Regions from separate parts of the Rahnella inusitata genome, predicted to be linked through region 3. Evidence: predicted binding sites of a transcription regulator. Region 3 holds the regulator's gene; each other region holds the start of a gene.
What was found. The regulator PhoB, encoded in region 3, activates phosphate uptake and scavenging genes when phosphate is short. The targets are predictions, from matches to a motif close to CTGTCATAAAACTGNCNNAT.
Positions count from the first base shown of each region.

Region 1: I2123_RS01195 (MIP/aquaporin family protein) is a predicted target of PhoB. The motif match lies at 3,941-3,960, and genes of this name have one in related genera.
Region 2: pstS (phosphate ABC transporter substrate-binding protein PstS) is a predicted target of PhoB. The motif match lies at 3,563-3,582, and genes of this name have one in related genera.

Region 1 is NZ_CP065024.1:263,419-269,452, reverse strand. It holds gene emrD (multidrug efflux MFS transporter EmrD) at 1-143, shown strand, start outside; gene glpX (class II fructose-bisphosphatase) at 208-1,218, opposite strand; gene glpK (glycerol kinase GlpK) at 1,360-2,883, opposite strand; gene I2123_RS01195 (MIP/aquaporin family protein) at 2,929-3,777, opposite strand; gene zapB (septal ring assembly protein ZapB) at 4,355-4,594, shown strand; gene rraA (ribonuclease E activity regulator RraA) at 4,673-5,158, opposite strand; gene I2123_RS01180 (1,4-dihydroxy-2-naphthoate polyprenyltransferase) at 5,279-6,034, opposite strand, start outside.
Region 2 is NZ_CP065024.1:416,457-422,490, reverse strand. It holds gene pstB (phosphate ABC transporter ATP-binding protein PstB) at 1-389, opposite strand, end outside; gene pstA (phosphate ABC transporter permease PstA) at 477-1,364, opposite strand; gene pstC (phosphate ABC transporter permease PstC) at 1,366-2,322, opposite strand; gene pstS (phosphate ABC transporter substrate-binding protein PstS) at 2,417-3,457, opposite strand; gene rluF (23S rRNA pseudouridine(2604) synthase RluF) at 3,652-4,392, opposite strand; gene glmS (glutamine--fructose-6-phosphate transaminase (isomerizing)) at 4,492-6,034, opposite strand, start outside.
Region 3 is NZ_CP065024.1:4,029,134-4,035,167, reverse strand. It holds gene sbcC (exonuclease subunit SbcC) at 1-363, opposite strand, end outside; gene sbcD (exonuclease subunit SbcD) at 360-1,598, opposite strand; gene phoB (phosphate response regulator transcription factor PhoB) at 1,816-2,505, shown strand; gene phoR (phosphate regulon sensor histidine kinase PhoR) at 2,527-3,846, shown strand; gene I2123_RS18905 (cobalamin-independent methionine synthase II family protein) at 4,104-5,207, shown strand; gene brnQ (branched-chain amino acid transport system II carrier protein) at 5,775-6,034, shown strand, end outside.

The DNA of each region.
Region 1 (6,034 bases), 940 kb from region 3:
GGCTGGTGGCGTGGATGTCGGCGATGTTGCCGCAAACCGGTCAGTTCAGTCTTGGCCTGCTGATGTTTGCGATGTCGCTACTGATTTTGCTGTGCTGGTGGCCGATGTCCAACCGTCAGCAAGAGCAGGGACATACTGTGTAATCCACTTTTCAGGCCAAAAAAAAGCAGAGCCAGTCGCTCTGCTTTTTGTTTTTCTGGCGTCGGATCAGATAATAAATTCGTGCAGCGCAGCGTCTTTGCGGTCGAGATAATGCGTCGAACGGATACGGCGGATGGTGCGGGATTTACCACGGATCAGCAGGGTTTCGGTGGTCGCCATATTGCCCTGACGGCTGATGCCTTCCAGCAAATCGCCCTTGGTGATGCCGGTTGCCGAGAAGATAACGTTATCGTTGCGCGCCATATCATCGAGCTTAAGCACTTTGCCGGCTTCGATGCCCATCGCTTTACAGCGCGTTAACTCTTCTTCGCCCATGCGGCGATTTTCAGGTGTATCGCCTTTCACGTCATGGCGCGCCAGTAAACGGCCCTGCATGTCGCCGTCAAGCGCACGGATCACCGCGGCTGAAATCACGCCTTCCGGTGCGCCGCCGATGCCGTACAACACATCGACTTCACTCTCCGGCATACAGGTCAGAATGGTTGCGGCGACATCGCCATCCGGGAAAGCAAACACGCGTACACCGGCGGCGAGCATTTCACGGATCGCTTCATCGTGACGCGGTTTTGCCAGTACGGCGACGGTCAGTTCGGTCAGCGGTTTGTTCAGCGCGCTGGCAATGTTCGACAGATTTTCCGCCAGCGTCAGATCCAGATTAATCGCGCCTCTGGCGCCCGGACCGACGGCGATTTTTTCCATGTACATGTCCGGCGCGTTGAGGAATGAGCCCTGATCGCCGACCGCCAGCACTGCCAGTGCGTTGGACTGGCCCATCGCCGTCATGCGCGTGCCTTCAATCGGATCGACCGCGATATCCACCGCATCGCCGTTGCCGGTTCCCACTTTTTCGCCGATATACAGCATTGGCGCTTCATCAATTTCCCCTTCGCCAATCACGATGGTGCCATCGATATCGACGTTGTTGAGCATGATGCGCATCGCCTGAACGGCGGCGTTGTCGGCGAGGTTTTTGTCGCCACGGCCAAGCCACTTATAACCGGCAAGCGCAGCCGCTTCGGTCACACGGGAGAACTCGATTGCTAATTCACGTTTCATTGGAAAGCCTGTAGAAAGAAAAAAGAGGTCGGTGAGGCAAAGGCTCATCTGTGCGGGGATTTTAGCACAATGGGAAAGAGGCATAAAAAAACTCCCCGACGGGGAGTTTTAGAGAAGGATTTTTGCAGTGAAACCCGGCGATTACTCGTCGTGATCTTCCCATGAGCGCACGCGGGCAACGGCTTTCTGCCAGCCTTTGTATCGCACATTACGTTCTGTCGTTTCAATGCTTGGGCGGAATTCACGTTCGATGGTCGCTTTGCTGCGCACTTCGTCCAGATCGTTCCAGAAACCGACGGCCAGACCGGCGAGGAAGGCTGAACCCAACGCGGTGACTTCCAGGACGGCAGGGCGCTCAACGCGTGTGCCAAGAATGTCTGACTGGAACTGCATCAGGAAGTTGTTGGCAACCGCGCCGCCATCCACGCGCAGAGATTGCAGGCGGGTGCCTGAATCAGCCTGCATCGCATCAAGTACGTCGCGAGTCTGGTAAGCGATGGATTCCAGCGTTGCACGGATGATGTGGTTGCTGTTCGCGCCACGGCTCAGGCCGAAGATCGCACCACGGGCATACGGATCCCAGTAAGGCGCGCCGAGGCCGGTGAAGGCTGGCACCACGTAAACGCCGTTGGTGTCTTTCACTTTGCTGGCGAAATATTCGGAGTCTGTCGCATCGCTGATCAGTTTCAGCTCGTCGCGCAGCCACTGGATGGAAGCACCGCCGACGAAGACCGCACCTTCCAGCGCATAGTTCACTTCGCCACGCGGACCGCAGGCGATGGTGGTCAGCAGGCCATTTTTCGACGTCACGGCTTCTGTACCGGTGTTCATCAGCAGGAAGCAGCCGGTGCCGTAGGTATTTTTCGCCATACCCGGTTGAACGCACAGCTGGCCATACAGCGCGGCCTGCTGGTCACCAGCGATACCGGCGATCGGAATACGCGTACCGCCTTTACCACCAATGTTGGTCTGGCCGTAAATTTCTGATGAAGGACGGACTTCCGGCAGCATGGCGCGCGGGATATCCAGCACTTCCAGCATGCGTTCATCCCATTCCAGATTGTGGATGTTGAACATCATGGTACGAGAGGCGTTGGTGTAATCGGTAACATGAACGCGTCCCTGAGTCATTTTCCATACCAGCCAGGTGTCAACGGTGCCGAACAGCAACTCGCCGCGGGCAGCGCGTTCACGGGAGCCCTCAACGTGGTCGAGGATCCATTTCAGTTTGGTACCGGAGAAGTAGGGGTCAACCACCAGGCCGGTGTTGTGACGGATGTACTCTTCCATCCCGTCTTTCTTCAGCTTTTCACAGATGTCAGCAGTACGGCGGCATTGCCACACAATCGCGTTGTAAATCGGCTTGCCGGTTTCTTTTTCCCACACGATGGTGGTTTCACGCTGGTTAGTAATACCGATACCGGCGATCTGATCTGAATTGATGTCGGCTTTCGCCAGCACTTCTACCAATACCGAGCTTTGCGATGACCAGATTTCCATCGGGTCGTGTTCTACCCAGCCGGATTTTGGGTAGATCTGGGTGAATTCGCGCTGTGAGACGCTGACGATGTTGGCATCATGATCCAGAACTACGGCGCGTGAGCTGGTCGTACCCTGGTCGAGCGCGACGATGTATTTTTTTTCGTGAGTCGTATCTGCTGACATAATTTTCATCCTGCGAATAAGTAAGCTTTGGAACAGTTTAGCCGATCAGGCTTTACGCTGTTTGGATGGCTGAGGTGCTTTTTCTTCTGCAATATCATTGATCTGATGTGGCAGATGGCGGCCAATCAGCGATTTATACGCGATGGCACCCAGAGAAGCGCCGAGCAGCGGGCCAAAAATCGGTACCAGGAAGTAAGGGATATCACGTGCGCCGGTGAAGGCCACTTTGCCCCAGCCTGCGAAGTAAGCGAACACTTTCGGGCCGAAGTCACGCGCCGGGTTCAGTGCGAAGCCGGTGAGGGGCCCCATGGAGGCACCGATTACCGCGATCAGAATACCGATCAGTAACGGAGCCAGCGGGCCGCGTGGAATACCATTGCCGTCGTCGGTCAGGCCGAGGATCAGGGCCATCAGAATGGCGGTGATCACGGTTTCAACCAGGAAGGCCTGCAACACGCTGATGTGTGGGTTTGGATAGGTCGAGAAGATACCGGCCAGATCCAGACTTTCGACACTGCCGCGCACCATGTTGTGGCTTTGCTCGAAATCGAAGAACAAGTTGTAATAGAGACCGTAGACCAGCGCAGCAGCGCAGAAGGCACCGGCGACCTGCGCCACGATGTAAGGCAGAACTTTGCGTCCTTCAAAGTTTGCAAACAAACAAAGCGCGACGGTCACCGCCGGATTCAGGTGGGCGCCTGAGATAGCGGCGGTCAGGTAGATGGCCATTGCCACACCCAGACCCCAGATGATGCTAATTTCCCACTGGCCAAAGGTAGCACCGGCCAGTTTCATTGCTGCGACACAACCCGCACCAAAGAAAATGATAAGCCCGGTACCCAGAAACTCAGCGATGCACTGACCTTTTAATGTGGAACTCATGGTTTGGCTCATAGTTGGATCCTGCTAAGGATGATGTTAATGGTTAGTTATAGTTTTTCTGTTATGCGTACGTGAACGTAATCGGATTTTGCCGTTCATCACTAAATGAGAACGTAATGTGAATTTATCGTTAACGAGCATAAACGAGAAATAGCGAAATCAAATTTTGTGTGTTGTGTCATAAAAATGAGCGATTTCGCGTGTTCAAAGGTCATGCTGACCGGCGAAAAGTCCACGCCGTAGTATCTTAGCGAAGGTATTTTCCCTGAACACGCATGTCAGGGCGGCGCTCAGGGTATTCGGTATTCCGTGACATTTCTGGTGAGTGCCTCTGCTTTTTAAGCATTTCCTGATACCCAGCCCGATAAAATTGCAACAGACTGCGTGCAGAGAGGGGTTCTTGCTAGACAGGGCAAGGCTGGCTACATACAATCAACCGTTAAGACACCCGCCGGTTTTGAAGGGTTCAGACGTTTTTCTGGTTTGAATTTGTTATAAAAATCGATGGAGTGCAGGAATTTTTGAGCCGTGTCCGGACGATGCGGCAGAACATAAGATGTGCGCCTTGCGAACATAAGGGGACCGAAAAATGTCATTTGAAGTATTTGAGAAACTAGAAGCTAAAGTTCAGCAAGCGATCGATACCATTACTCTGTTGCAGATGGAAATCGAAGAACTGAAAGAGCAGAACAACAGTCTGTCTCATGAAGTTCAGCAGGCGAGTGGTAATCACGAGTCGCTGGTGCGTGAAAATGCGCAACTGAAAGAAGAACAACACGTGTGGCAGGATCGTCTGCGTGCGCTGTTGGGAAAAATGGAAGAAGTCTGAGGACTTCCGCCGCAGTGCTTGATGTATAAGCATAAAAAAGGACGCCAGGGCGTCCTTTTTTGTTGCTGAAAGCGAAGGTTATTCGATATCGAGCGGGTCTTCTGAAAGGATGATACCGGTGTTATCGGCATACAGATGGTCACCGGAGAAGAAGGTCACGCCGCCGAAATTGACACGAATGTCGCTTTCGCCGATCCCTTCACTGCCTGCGCCAGCCGGAATCGCTGCCATCGCCTGGATGCCAATATCGAGCTCTTCCAAATCGTCCACCTGACGAACCGCACCGTAAATCAAAATGCCTTCCCATTCGTTTTGCAGTGCCTGACGTGCCAGACCGGCATCGAGCAACGCACGACGAACAGATCCCCCACCATCGACCACCAGCACACGGCCACGGCCATTCTCTTCCAGCAGGTCATAAAGCAAGCCATTGTCTTCGAAACACTTCACTGTCGTGATTTGCCCGCCAAATGAAGTACGTCCACCAAAGTTGGAGAACAGGGGTTCGACAACATTCACTTCTTCATGGTAGATATCGCAAAGTTCGGAAGTATCGTATTTCATAGGATTTCATCTGGTTGCTGCATGAGTGTTCAGTATATCCCTTTACAGCGGATGTTGGCAAAATCATCAATTGTTAAATGTGAAAAGCAGCGCGATTAGCGCACGCCCGGCCACTTTCCATCAATTGAGTAACAGACCGGCTGCAAACAAGACGTTAGTCAGTAACGCGGCTTTTACCATGTGCTCCAGCAGAGGGCGCACTTCCAGCGACGTTTTGGCATGATTTACGCGTTTGATGTGAACCGCCAGCATCGGCAGTGCCAGAAGGAACAGCCAGCCGGTCCAGTGGTGCAGATGAACGGCGGAGAATATCGCCAGACACAGCGCAGCTGCACTGAGAATGGTGGCGTGATAACGGCGGGCGTTTACCGGCCCGAGGCGCACAGCCAGCGTATTTTTGCCGTTGGCACTGTCGGTTTCGATATCGCGCAAATTGTTGATGTTAAGCACCGCGGTCGCCAGCAAACCGGTCGCCGTCGCCGGTAACATGACTATCCAGTCGAAATGACCGGCCTGCAAATAGAATGTCCCCGCTACGCTAATCCAGCCGAAGAAAATCAGTACCGAAATATCCCCGAGCCCCATATAACCGTAAGGGCGGGTGCCGACGGTGTAGGTGATCGCCGCGCCAATCGACAGTAAACCGAGGATCAGGAAACCGACCACGTCGCTCGGCTTATGACACGCCACGGCAATAAGCGCGATGCCGCAAACAATGGTCAGCGCGATAGTCAGCATAATGGCGCGTTTCATCTGTGCGGCCGTAATCATCCCTTTTTGCATTCCGCGCAACGGCCCGACGCGATCCGGCGTATCGCTGCCTTTTTCGGCATCGCCATAATCATTGGCCAGATTCGACAGGATTTGCAAACACCC
Region 2 (6,034 bases), 1.1 Mb from region 3:
CACTGCACGCGCTCATCCATATCGTTACGGGAAAGCTTCTCAAACAGACGCACGCCAAATGCGATGTTGTCGTAAATCGACATCGGGAACGGCGTTGGCTTCTGGAACACCATGCCGACTTTGGCGCGCAGCAGGGCGATATCTTGCTTATCGACCAGAATATTTTCGCCATCGAGCAGGATTTCGCCTTCCGCGTGCTGCTCAGGATACAGCTGATACATTTTGTTGAACGTGCGCAGCAGTGTGGATTTTCCACAGCCCGACGGGCCGATAAATGCAGTCACTTCGTTCTTGGCAATATCCAGGGAGATATTTTTCAGCGCGTGGAATTTGCCGTAATAAAAGTTCAGATCGCGAACCTGAATCTTGCTGTTGGATGCGTCAGTCATTCTCAGACATCTCTCTTATTCGCGCGCCGCATCGCGACGCCGGGAAAACAGTGACGGCAGCCGTTATCGCCTGCCATCCATCATGAATTATTGTTTTTTCTGCGCGAAAATCACACGCGCCAGAATATTCAGCAGCAGCACGCACAATGTAATCAGCAGCACGCCCGCCCACGCCAGTTGTTGCCATTCGCCAAACGGGCTCATCGCAAACTTGAAGATGGTCACCGGCAGGTTGGCAATCGGCTGCATCATGTCGGTGCTCCAGAACTGATTGGAGAGAGACGTGAACAGCAGTGGCGCGGTTTCACCGGCAATACGGGCAATCGCCAGCAGGATACCGGTGATGATGCCGGACACCGACGCTTTGAGCGTGATGGCGGAAATCATCTTCCATTTTGGCGTACCCAGTGCGTAAGCCGCTTCACGCAGGCTGTCCGGCACCAGTTTGAGCATGTTTTCGGTGGTGCGGATAACGATAGGGATTTGCAGCAGCGCCAGCGCCAGAACGCCCGCCCAGCCGGAGAAATGCCCCATTTTCGCTACCATAATGGTGTACACGAACAGGCCAACGACGATGGAAGGCGCGGAAAGCAGAATGTCATTGATGAAACGAATGAACTCCGCCAGCCAGGATTTGCGGCCATATTCTGCCAGATAAATCCCCGCCATCACGCCCAGTGGCGTACCGATCACGGTCGCCCACAAAATCAGTAATCCGCTGCCCGCGATGGCATTCGCCAGACCGCCGCCCGCCGTATTCGGTGGCGGGGTATTTTCAGTGAACAGCGCCAGCGACATTCCGTCGACGCCTTTCACCACGGTGGTGAACAGGATCCACACCAGCCAGAACAAACCGAACGCCATCGTCATCATAGAGACCAGCAGCGCCAGACGGTTTTTCTGCCGACGCCATGCCTGACGTTTGCGGCGCGACTCCAGCAGTTCAGGGGTGCTTTGCATTTCGAGTGTCGTCATCTTAACGGCCCTCTTTCTTAGCCAGACGCAGAATCATCACTTTCGACAGCGCCAGAACGATAAAAGTAATCACGAACAGAATCAGGCCCAGTTCCATCAGCGCGGCGGTATGCAGACCGGCTTCGGCTTCGGCGAATTCGTTAGCCAGCGCCGAGGTAATACTGTTGCCCGGCATATACAGCGAGACGCTGTCGAGCTGGTAGGTGTTGCCGATGATAAAGGTCACCGCCATGGTTTCACCCAATGCGCGCCCCAGCCCTAACATCACACCGCCAATCACGCCGTTTTTAGTGAACGGCAACACGATGCGCCAAATCACTTCCCACGTCGTACAACCGATGCCGTAAGCGGACTCTTTCATCATCACCGGCGTTTGCTCGAACACGTCGCGCATTACCGAGGCGATGTAAGGGATGATCATGATAGCGAGGATCACACCCGCAGCCAGAATACCGATACCAAATCCGGGACCGGCGAACAGGGCGCCAACAATCGGGATGCCGGAAAGTACGTCACCGACTGGCGTCTGGAAGTATTGGGCAAACAGCGGTGCAAAAACGAATAAACCCCACATGCCGTAAACTATGCTGGGAATAGCCGCCAGCAGCTCGATGGCAATGCCTAGCGGACGTTTCAGCCAGTTCGGAGCCAGTTCGGTGAGGAATAACGCGATACCAAAGCTGACCGGTACGGCAATCAGCAAGGCGATAATCGAGGTGACGACGGTACCGTAAATCGGCACCAGTGCGCCGAACTGCTCGTTCGGGGCGTCCCAGGTTTTATTCCAGAGGAAGGATAAACCGAACTTTTCAATGCTCGGTAAGGAAGCAATAAACAGCGAGACGATAATACCGCCCAGCATTAATAACACGATCAGCGCAGCCAGTTTGACCAGCGCGCCGAAGATGATGTCACCGTTTTTGCTTGGTGCCTTGATAGCCGGCTTGTATTCAGCCATACCACTCTCTTTTAATTCAGATTTAATTCCCTCCCCGGCCGGAGAGGGAATGAAGCAGAAGACTTGTACTCTATATCAGACGGAAGGTCAGATCCTAGTACAGTGCTTTGCCGCTGGAGTCTTTTACATTGGTTTTCCACGCTGCGCGGATCTGTTCAACCACAGAATCAGGCAGTGCGGCGTAATCCAGGTCGGTCGTCAGCTTGTTACCGTTTTTGTAAGCCCAGTCGAAGAACTTCAGCACTTCAGTGCCTTTAGCTGCATCTTGCTGGTCTTTGTAAATCAGGATGAAGGTGGTGGAGCTGATTGGCCACGCATTGTCACCTTTCTGATTGGTCAGGTCCTGAGCGAAGGTTTTCGTCCAGTCAGCGCCTTTGGCCGCTGCGCTGAAAGATTCTTCAGTCGGGGTAATGGCTTTACCGTCGGCATCCACCAGTTTGGTGTAAGCCAGGTTGTTTTGTTTCGCGTAAGCGTATTCTACGTAGCCGATAGAACCTGGCAGACGCTGCACGAATGCCGCCACGCCGTCGTTACCTTTACCGCCCAGACCGGTAGGCCAGTTAACGGTAGAACCAGAACCGATTTTCTCTTTCCACTCGTTGTTCACTTTCGCCAGATAGCTGGTGAACACGAAAGAGGTACCGGAACCATCAGCACGGCGTACCACCGCGATGTTAGTGTCTGGCAGTTTCACGCCAGGGTTCAGCTTAGTGATCGCCGCGTCGTTCCACTTTTTGATTTTGCCGAGGTAAATATCACCCAGCGTTGCACCGTCCAGAGTCAGCTGACCGGATTTGATGCCAGGGATGTTAACCGCCAGTACCACGCCACCGATCACGGTAGGGAACTGGAACAGGCCGTTTTTGGTCAGATCTTCTTCTTTCATCGGGGCGTCGGACGCACCGAAATCAACGGTTTTGGCGATGATTTGTTTCACGCCGCCGGAAGAACCGATGCCCTGATAGTTAACCTGATTACCGGTTTCTTTCTGATAAGCATCTGCCCACTTCGCGTAAACAGGTGCAGGGAAGGTACCGCCAGCGCCAGTCAGGTTAGAGGCAGCGAAAGCAGACATTGCTGTGAGGGAAAAAGTCGCTGCTACAAGACCGGCGACGGTGTTACGCATCAATTTCATGTTCCACTCCTGGTGGTTTTAAACTTCCCGACTAATGTCGACGTTAATTAAAGTGTTAGGCACAGGAGGAAAATAGGACAGTTTGGTGACAGTAAAATGTACGTTATATGACAGTTTTATGACAATGGTCATAATTCAGGCAATACGGCAAAACTGAGGGGTTTTGAGGCGTGCCCTGGTGGAGAAATGACCGCTTACGGCAGTGTTTCGTCGGAAACCGAGTGTTGAATACGCCGCAATAACTCTTTCTCTTCATCACCGGTCAATTCCCGTGATTCCCCCAACGGCAGCCCTTCCAGATGAATATTCATAATGCGCACGCGTTCAAGACGGGTCACCTCAAAACCAAAATACTTCGACATGCGGCGGATCTGACGGTTAAGGCCCTGCACCAGCGTAATACGAAAAATATATTCCGATTCTTTCACCACTTTGCAGGCTTTGGTCACGGTGCCCAGCATCGGAACGCCAGTGCTCAGGCCGAGAATGAATGCGTCGGTCACCGGCTTGTTGACGGTCACCACGTACTCTTTTTCATGATCGTTACCGGCGCGCAGAATTTTGTTCACCATGTCGCCGTGGTTGGTCAGTAAAATCAGTCCCTGCGAATCCTTATCCAGACGCCCGACCGGAAAGATACGTTTGCTGTGATGAATCAGTGTTCCGATGTTATCCGGCAGACTTTCGTCCATCGAGGTAATAATGCCTACCGGCTTGTTCAGCACGAGCAGCACCAGACCGGTTTCATCTCGTTGCCCTATGAGCTGGCCATCCACCTTCACTACATCGCCGTCAAAGACCTGAGCGCCAAATTCGGCCTGCAAATCGTTAATCAATACCCGCCCGTTTTCGACATAACGGTCAGCATCACGCCGCGAACACATGCCGCTGTCGCTGATGTATTTGTTAATCCGTATGGAAGAAGGGATCGGCATTGCGCAGAGAACCTCTGTAAAAGGCGGACTATACCTTGTTGCGTCGCAGAAATAAAAAAGCGCCCACGGGGGGCGCTCAGAAGCACAAATCTTAAAGACTTATTCTACCGTCACAGACTTCGCAAGGTTACGCGGCTGGTCTACGTCGGTGCCTTTGATCAGCGCGACATAGTAGGACAGCAGCTGGAGCGGAACGGTGTAGAAAATCGGTGCGACGATTTCTTCAACGTGTGGCAGCTGAATGATCTTCATGCCGTCGCTGTCGGTAAAACCGGCATTCTGATCGGCGAAGACATATAGCAGGCCGCCACGGGCGCGCACTTCTTCGATGTTCGACTTCAGCTTTTCCAGCAGTTCGTTGTTTGGCGCAATCACGATCACCGGCATATCGGCATCAATCAGCGCCAGCGGGCCGTGTTTCAGCTCGCCTGCTGCATAGGCTTCGGCATGAATATAAGAGATCTCTTTGAGCTTCAGCGCACCTTCCATCGCAATCGGGTATTGATCGCCGCGACCGAGGAACAAGGCGTGATGCTTGTCAGAGAAACCTTCTGCCAGAGCTTCGATGGTTTTATCCAGCGACAGCATCTGCTCGATACGCGCAGGCAATGCCTGAAGCGCATGAACGATGTCGTGCTCAACCTGCGGCGCTACGCCTTTCAGACGACCCATACGCGCCACCAGCATCAACAGAACGGTCAGCTGAGTGGTAAACGCTTTGGTCGATGCAACGCCGATTTCGGTGCCCGCTTTGGTCATCAGTGCCAAGTCGGATTCACGCACCAACGATGAACCGGCCACGTTACACACGGCCAGAGAACCGAGATAACCCAGTTCTTTGGACAGACGCAGGGCGGCCAGCGTATCGGCCGTTTCGCCGGACTGGGACAGCGTGATAATCAGGCTGCCCGGACGTACAGCAGATTTGCGATAGCGGAATTCAGATGCGATTTCCACATCACAAGGCATACCGGCCAATGATTCAAACCAGTAACGCGCGACCATACCGGAGTTATACGACGTCCCGCAGGCAATAATCTGGATATGCTGAACGCGTGACAAAATGTCGTCAGCCTTTTCGCCCAGTTCGCTCAGATTCACTTCACCATGGCTGAAACGGCCTTCCAGGGTGTTTTTGATCGCCAGAGGCTGTTCGTAGATTTCTTTCTGCATGTAGTGACGGTAAACGCCTTTATCACCCGCGTCGTACTGCACTTTGGATTCAATTTCTTCACGCTCAACTGCATGACCATTTTTGTCATACACGCTGACCGAGCGACGTTTCACTTCCGCCACATCGCCTTCTTCCAGGAACAGGAAGCGACGGGTGACCGGCAGCAATGCCAACTGATCGGAAGCAATGAAGTTTTCACCCACGCCACGACCGATCACCAGTGGACTGCCGGAACGGGCGGCGACCAGAACGGACGGATCACGGCTGTCCATCACGACAGTACCGTATGCGCCACGCAGTTGCGGGATAACACGCTGAACCACTTCCAGCAGCGTGCCGCCCTGAAGTTGTTCCCAATGCACCAGATGCGCGATCACTTCGGTATCCGTTTCGGAATCAAAACGGTAGCCGCGTTCAATCAGTAATTCACGCAGAGGTTCGTGGTTTTCAATGATGCCGTTATGCACC
Region 3 (6,034 bases):
GCCGTCCGCCAGCAATGCCAGCTCGACTTTCGGCGCCTGTAAATTGCCGTCCGGCGAGTTCTTCGCCCGGCGCTGGCTCCAGAAGGCACGGTAGCCAATGCCTTTGACCTCGAACTCCACTTCGGCCAGCGATTCGGCGGTGTGGCGGGTCATCAGTTCATTCTGGCTGGGTGTGACGTTGAGGCGCGGCGTCTGATGATACAGTGCGAGACAAATGGCATCGAGCAGGGTGGTTTTCCCCGCGCCGGTCGGGCCGGTGATGGCGAATAATCCGTTGCTGGCAAAAGGCTCAGCGGTGAAGTCGATTTTCCATTCGCCTTGCAGCGAGTTTAGATTTTTTAAACGCAGGCTGAGAATTTTCATTGTGCGGCGTCCTCTGCGTGATGGCCGCTGGTGACCTCATCGACCACCTGCGCGAACAGCGTGCGCATCCGCGCCTGACGCTGTTCGTCGGCGTCCGCTTCGAGCGACAGCCGCCGCTCGAAGACATCGCTCACGCTCAGCTCGCTGAGGGTTTCTTTTTCCTGTTGTTCAATGCTGTTAATGCGCTGTTCTTTACTGCGGCGCAGCAGCACGACTTCCACCGGCAGTTCGGCGGTCAGCGTCTGGATCCGCCGCTGAATGTCGCTGAGGTAATCCTGCGTCGCGACTTCAATATCAAGCCAGACCGGTTTTGTGGCATCGCCGTCGGTAAACTGCATCAGTTGTTTTTCTATTTCGGCCAGCGAGCCTTTGATCATCTGCATCGGCTGAAATACCGGAATTTCCAGCGTGTCGATGCTGTTAAGCGTTGCACCCGTAAAATCGAGCAAAAACACGCTTTTGGCTTTGCCGAGTTCGTCAAAACTCAGCGCAATCGGCGAGCCGCTGTAGCGGATGTGGTGGGTTTTCGCCACGCACTGGGCGCGATGAATATGCCCGAGTGCAACGTAATCGACCGGCGGAAAGGCCTGTGCCGGAAAGGCGTCGAGGGTGCCTATATAAATGTCACGTACCGAATCCGAGGTGCTGACGCCGACGGTGGTCAGATGGCCGGTGGCGATGATGGGCAGCGGAACGCCGAGCTGGTCACGCTTCGCCTGTGCCGCTTTATATAAAGCGTCATAATGGGCGGCGATGGCTTCTTGCAATGCCAGCTGCTTGTCGCTGCCGGACTGACCAGCCTGACTGGCTATCAAATCGCGCGGGCGTAAGAACGGGATCGCACACAGCACTGCGCCGGGCGAGCCATCCCGATGATTTAATTCCAGAACCTGCTCAGACAAGTCTTCACCGACGGTAGCGATCACGCGGGTATTGAGGCAGGAAAGCAGTTCCTTAGATTCATTGAGCGTGGCGACAGAGTCGTGGTTGCCGGCCAGCACTACCAGCTGGCAGCCGGTGTGTTGTAATTCCACCACGAAGCGGTTATACAGTTCCCGCGCATAGCTCGGTGGCGAGCCGGTATCGAAAATATCGCCCGCCACAATCACGGCATCTGCCTGATGAATTTCCACCTGTTCCGTCAGCCAGCGCAGAAAAGCCTGATGCTCGGCGGCGCGGCTTTTGGTAAAGAAATACTGGCCAAGGTGCCAGTCTGAAGTGTGGATCAGGCGCATGAAACTCCCGGTGATTCGCTGCACGGTAACAATGGCGCAAAGTATAAACGCCGTCGGGGGACGATGTCCCCAGAAAAATCAGGCGCATTTCAGCAAGATGGCTGTCAAAGTGCGGTGTAATAGACCATCCTTTCTATTCATAAATCTGTCACAAAACTGACGCATAATGGCGCCCGCAATCAAATAAAAGATCGCTAACCTATTGGCAGGACCTACGATGGCTAGACGTATATTGGTGGTTGAAGACGAAGCTCCAATCCGTGAAATGGTGTGTTTTGTACTGGAACAAAATGGCTATCAGGCAGTAGAAGCTGAAGATTTTGATTCCGCGATTGGCCAACTGGTCGAGCCTTATCCTGAGCTTATCCTGCTTGACTGGATGTTACCGGGCGGTTCCGGGATCCAGTTTATCAAGCATCTGAAACGTGAAGCCCTGACCCGCGAAATTCCGGTGATGATGCTGACCGCACGCGGTGAAGAAGAAGACCGGGTGCGTGGCCTCGAAGTGGGTGCCGATGATTACATCACTAAACCGTTCTCTCCCAAAGAACTGGTTGCCCGTATAAAAGCTGTGATGCGCCGTATTTCGCCGATGGCGGTGGAAGAGGTGATCGACATGCAGGGTCTGACACTTGATCCTTCCTCCCACCGGGTGATGGCCAATGAGCAGGCGCTCGACATGGGGCCGACCGAATTCAAATTACTGCACTTCTTTATGACCCACTCGGAACGTGTTTACAGCCGCGAGCAGTTGCTGAATAACGTCTGGGGCACTAACGTTTATGTGGAAGATCGAACCGTGGACGTGCATATTCGTCGTTTACGCAAAGCGCTGGAAACCAGTGGACATGACAGAATGATCCAGACTGTCCGTGGCACGGGATATCGTTTCTCAACGCGTTATTAGTCCCCACAGCGGAGAATCTGTGTGTTAGAACGTTTGTCATGGAAACGGCTGGCCGGCGAATTTTTTCTGTTTTGCCTGCCAGCGATCATTCTCGGTATTTTTGTCGGCCATTTTGGCTGGCTTCTCTTTGCGTCGCTGCTGGCGGCGCTGGGCTGGAACTATTATAACCAGCTTAAACTCTCACACTGGCTGTGGCTTGACCGCAGCATCACCCCGCCAAATGGTCGCTGGAGCTGGGAGCCGTTGTTCTACGGGCTGAACCAGATGCAGATGCGCAACCGGCGTCGCCGCCGTGAATTAGGGCAACTCATTAAACGTTTTCGCAGCGGTGCAGAATCCTTGCCGGATGCGGTGGTGCTGACCACCGAAGAGGGCAATATTTTCTGGTGCAACGGTCTGGCCCAGGAACTGCTCGGCTTCCGCTGGCCGGAAGATAACGGGCAACACATCTTCAACCTGCTGCGCTATCCGGAATTTCGCGTCTGGATCCAGGCGCGTGATTTTAGCCGCGCCCTAAATCTCCAGCTCAATAATGAACATTACGTCGAATTTCGCGTGATGCCTTATTCCGAGGGGCAGTTACTGATGGTGGCGCGTGACGTCACGCAAATGCGCCAGCTGGAAGGTGCGCGACGTAACTTCTTCGCCAACGTCAGCCATGAACTTCGCACCCCGCTGACCGTTTTGCAGGGCTATCTGGAAATGATGGAAGACGCCAAGCTGGAAGAGCCGTTTCGCACTAAGGCGCTCGATACCATGCAAGAGCAAACGCGACGCATGGACGGGCTGGTCAAGCAGCTCCTGACGCTGTCAAAAATCGAAGCCTCCGCCAATATGGATTTGCACGAAAAAGTCGATATTCCGGTGATGCTCGGAATGCTGGAGCGCGAAGTACAGACGCTGAGCGGCGGTCAGCACGAAGTGGTGTTCCGCGTAAACGACAAGCTGAAGGTCTTCGGCAATGAGGATCAGCTACGCAGTGCGGTGTCGAATCTGGTGTATAACGCGGTGAACCATACGCCGCCGGGCACCAGAATAGAGGTCAGCTGGCAGCAAACGCCACAGGGTGCGCAGTTCCAGATTAGCGATAATGGGCCGGGGATTGCGCCTCAGCACTTGCCGCGCCTGACCGAACGGTTTTATCGCGTCGACAAAGCCCGTTCCCGTCAGACCGGCGGCAGCGGTCTGGGGCTGGCGATCGTCAAACATGCGCTCAGCCACCACAACGCCCGGCTTGAGGTGATGAGCGAAGTCGGCGTCGGCACGCGCTTTATGTTTACGCTGGCACCGAGACTGATTGTTCCTTCCGATAACACCTCTAAAATTTCAGTGAAACCGTAATTTGCTGTTTTCTATTGAGCCCGTCATTTCTACATGACGGGCTTTTTTTGCTTGCTGCTTCATGAACTCTCCGCATTTGATCATGAATTTATTTCACCTCCCATGAAAATTCCTCTGTTGTGGGTGAGTAACCGGCATGACAGTATGGCCTTAAAGCCATTTAGACATCTAGAAGTCTAAATGTAACGCGGCGTAATTATTTACCCTGTAAATCATTTGCATTTCGTCTGCGACGGGGTGCCATTAAGGAGTCTTTCATGCAACGTACCACCCCTCCGTTCCGTGCTGACGTGGTCGGCAGTTTCCTTCGCCCGGCGGCTATCAAAGAAGCCCGTAAGCAGTTTCAGGCCGGTGAGATTGATGCCGGGCAACTGCGCGCCGTTGAAGATACCGAAATCCGCCGCGTGGTGGATTTACAACGCGAAGCCGGTCTGCAGGTGGTCACTGACGGTGAGTTCCGCCGCGCGTGGTGGCACTTCGATTTTTTCGAAGGGCTGAACGGTGTGGAAGGTTACGACGCAGTCCAGGGGATTCAGTTCAACGGCGTACAGACCAAAGCGCGCAGCATTAAAGTCACAGGCAAACTCGGCTTTGGTTCACATCCGATGCTGGAAGATTTTCGTTTCCTGAAAAGCATCTGCGGCAGCGCAGTGCCCAAAATGACCATTCCAAGCCCGAGCGTAATGCATTTCCGCGGTGGCCGTAACGCCATCAGTAAAGAGGTGTATCCGGATCTGAAAGACTATTTCGACGATTTGGCACAGGTTTACCGCGACGCGATTAAAGCGTTTTACGACGCCGGTTGCCGTTATCTGCAACTCGACGATACCGTCTGGGCGTATCTGTGCTCGGAAGATCAGAAGCAGCAAATCCGCGAGCGTGGCGATTCTCCTGAAGAGTTAGCACGTACTTACGCTGACGTGCTGAACAAAGCCATTGCCGGTAAACCGGACGATCTGGTGATTGGTTTGCACGTGTGTCGCGGTAACTTCCGCTCGACCTGGATTTCAGAAGGTGGCTACGAGCCGGTGGCTGAGATCCTGTTTGGCGGTGTAAATATCGATGCCTTCTTCCTTGAGTATGACAATGAGCGTTCCGGTGGTTTCGAACCGCTGCGCTTTATCAAAAAAGGCCATCAGCAGGTGGTTCTGGGGTTAATCACCACTAAGTCCGGCGAACTGGAACTGGCCAAAACCGTCGAAACGCGTCTGGCGGAAGCGGCGCAATATCTGGATATCAATCAGATTTGCCTCAGCCCGCAGTGTGGTTTTGCCTCGACGGAAGAGGGCAACAGCCTCACCGAAGTGCAGCAGTGGGAAAAACTGAAACTGGTGGTGGATATCGCTGCCCGCGTCTGGTAATACGGCAGATTGGTTGTTTTGTGACCTCACAAATATGCTGGATATTGTGCGTGTAATCGCCTCTTAATGGTGATTTCACGCACTTTTTGCCATTAAGGAGCATATCTTGTGCTTACTTCGCTTAAAAATCATACATATCATATTGCGTGTTTCATGCCGTATTTAGTGATAAAGGCTGCTTTAGAGTATTAATCTGGTTGAACGCTCTGCTTTTTGGATCTCGGCTTGCCTTTCTGCGCTATAAACGTTTACCTTAGCCCCCGCTGTCGCTCGATACTCCCTGCATATGCCCGTCATATTTCACGTTGCAGATGCGTTGGCCACGCTCGTTAACCCGAATCACTTACCCAGGTAAGCCCATCGGGATTTCCTCGCTTGCCGCCTTCCCGCACCATGAAATATTTAGGGATAACAACATAATCATCTGCATATCATCAGGCGTTTTAAGCACACTTCGATCTTACAGTGGTGCTCTCTGGTCTTTTACACCATTCATCCTTTTGACGAAGCTGCACGGCGACAGCAACGGTCACTTTATTCATTTGAACAGGCAACACGACACCAATCATGAGTACTCGTTTAACAAATAAAGATATTCTGGCGCTGGGTTTCATGACCTTCGCTTTATTCGTCGGGGCGGGGAACATTATTTTCCCGCCGATGGTTGGCCTGCAGGCCGGTCCTGAAGTCTGGTGGGCAGCTGCCGGGTTTATGATAACCGCGGTAGGTCTCCCGGTGATGACCGTGATTGCGCTGGCGCGCGTCGGTGGCGGTGTCGATGCCCTGAGTACGCCGATTGGCCGTGGTGCCGGTATTCTGCTGGCGAC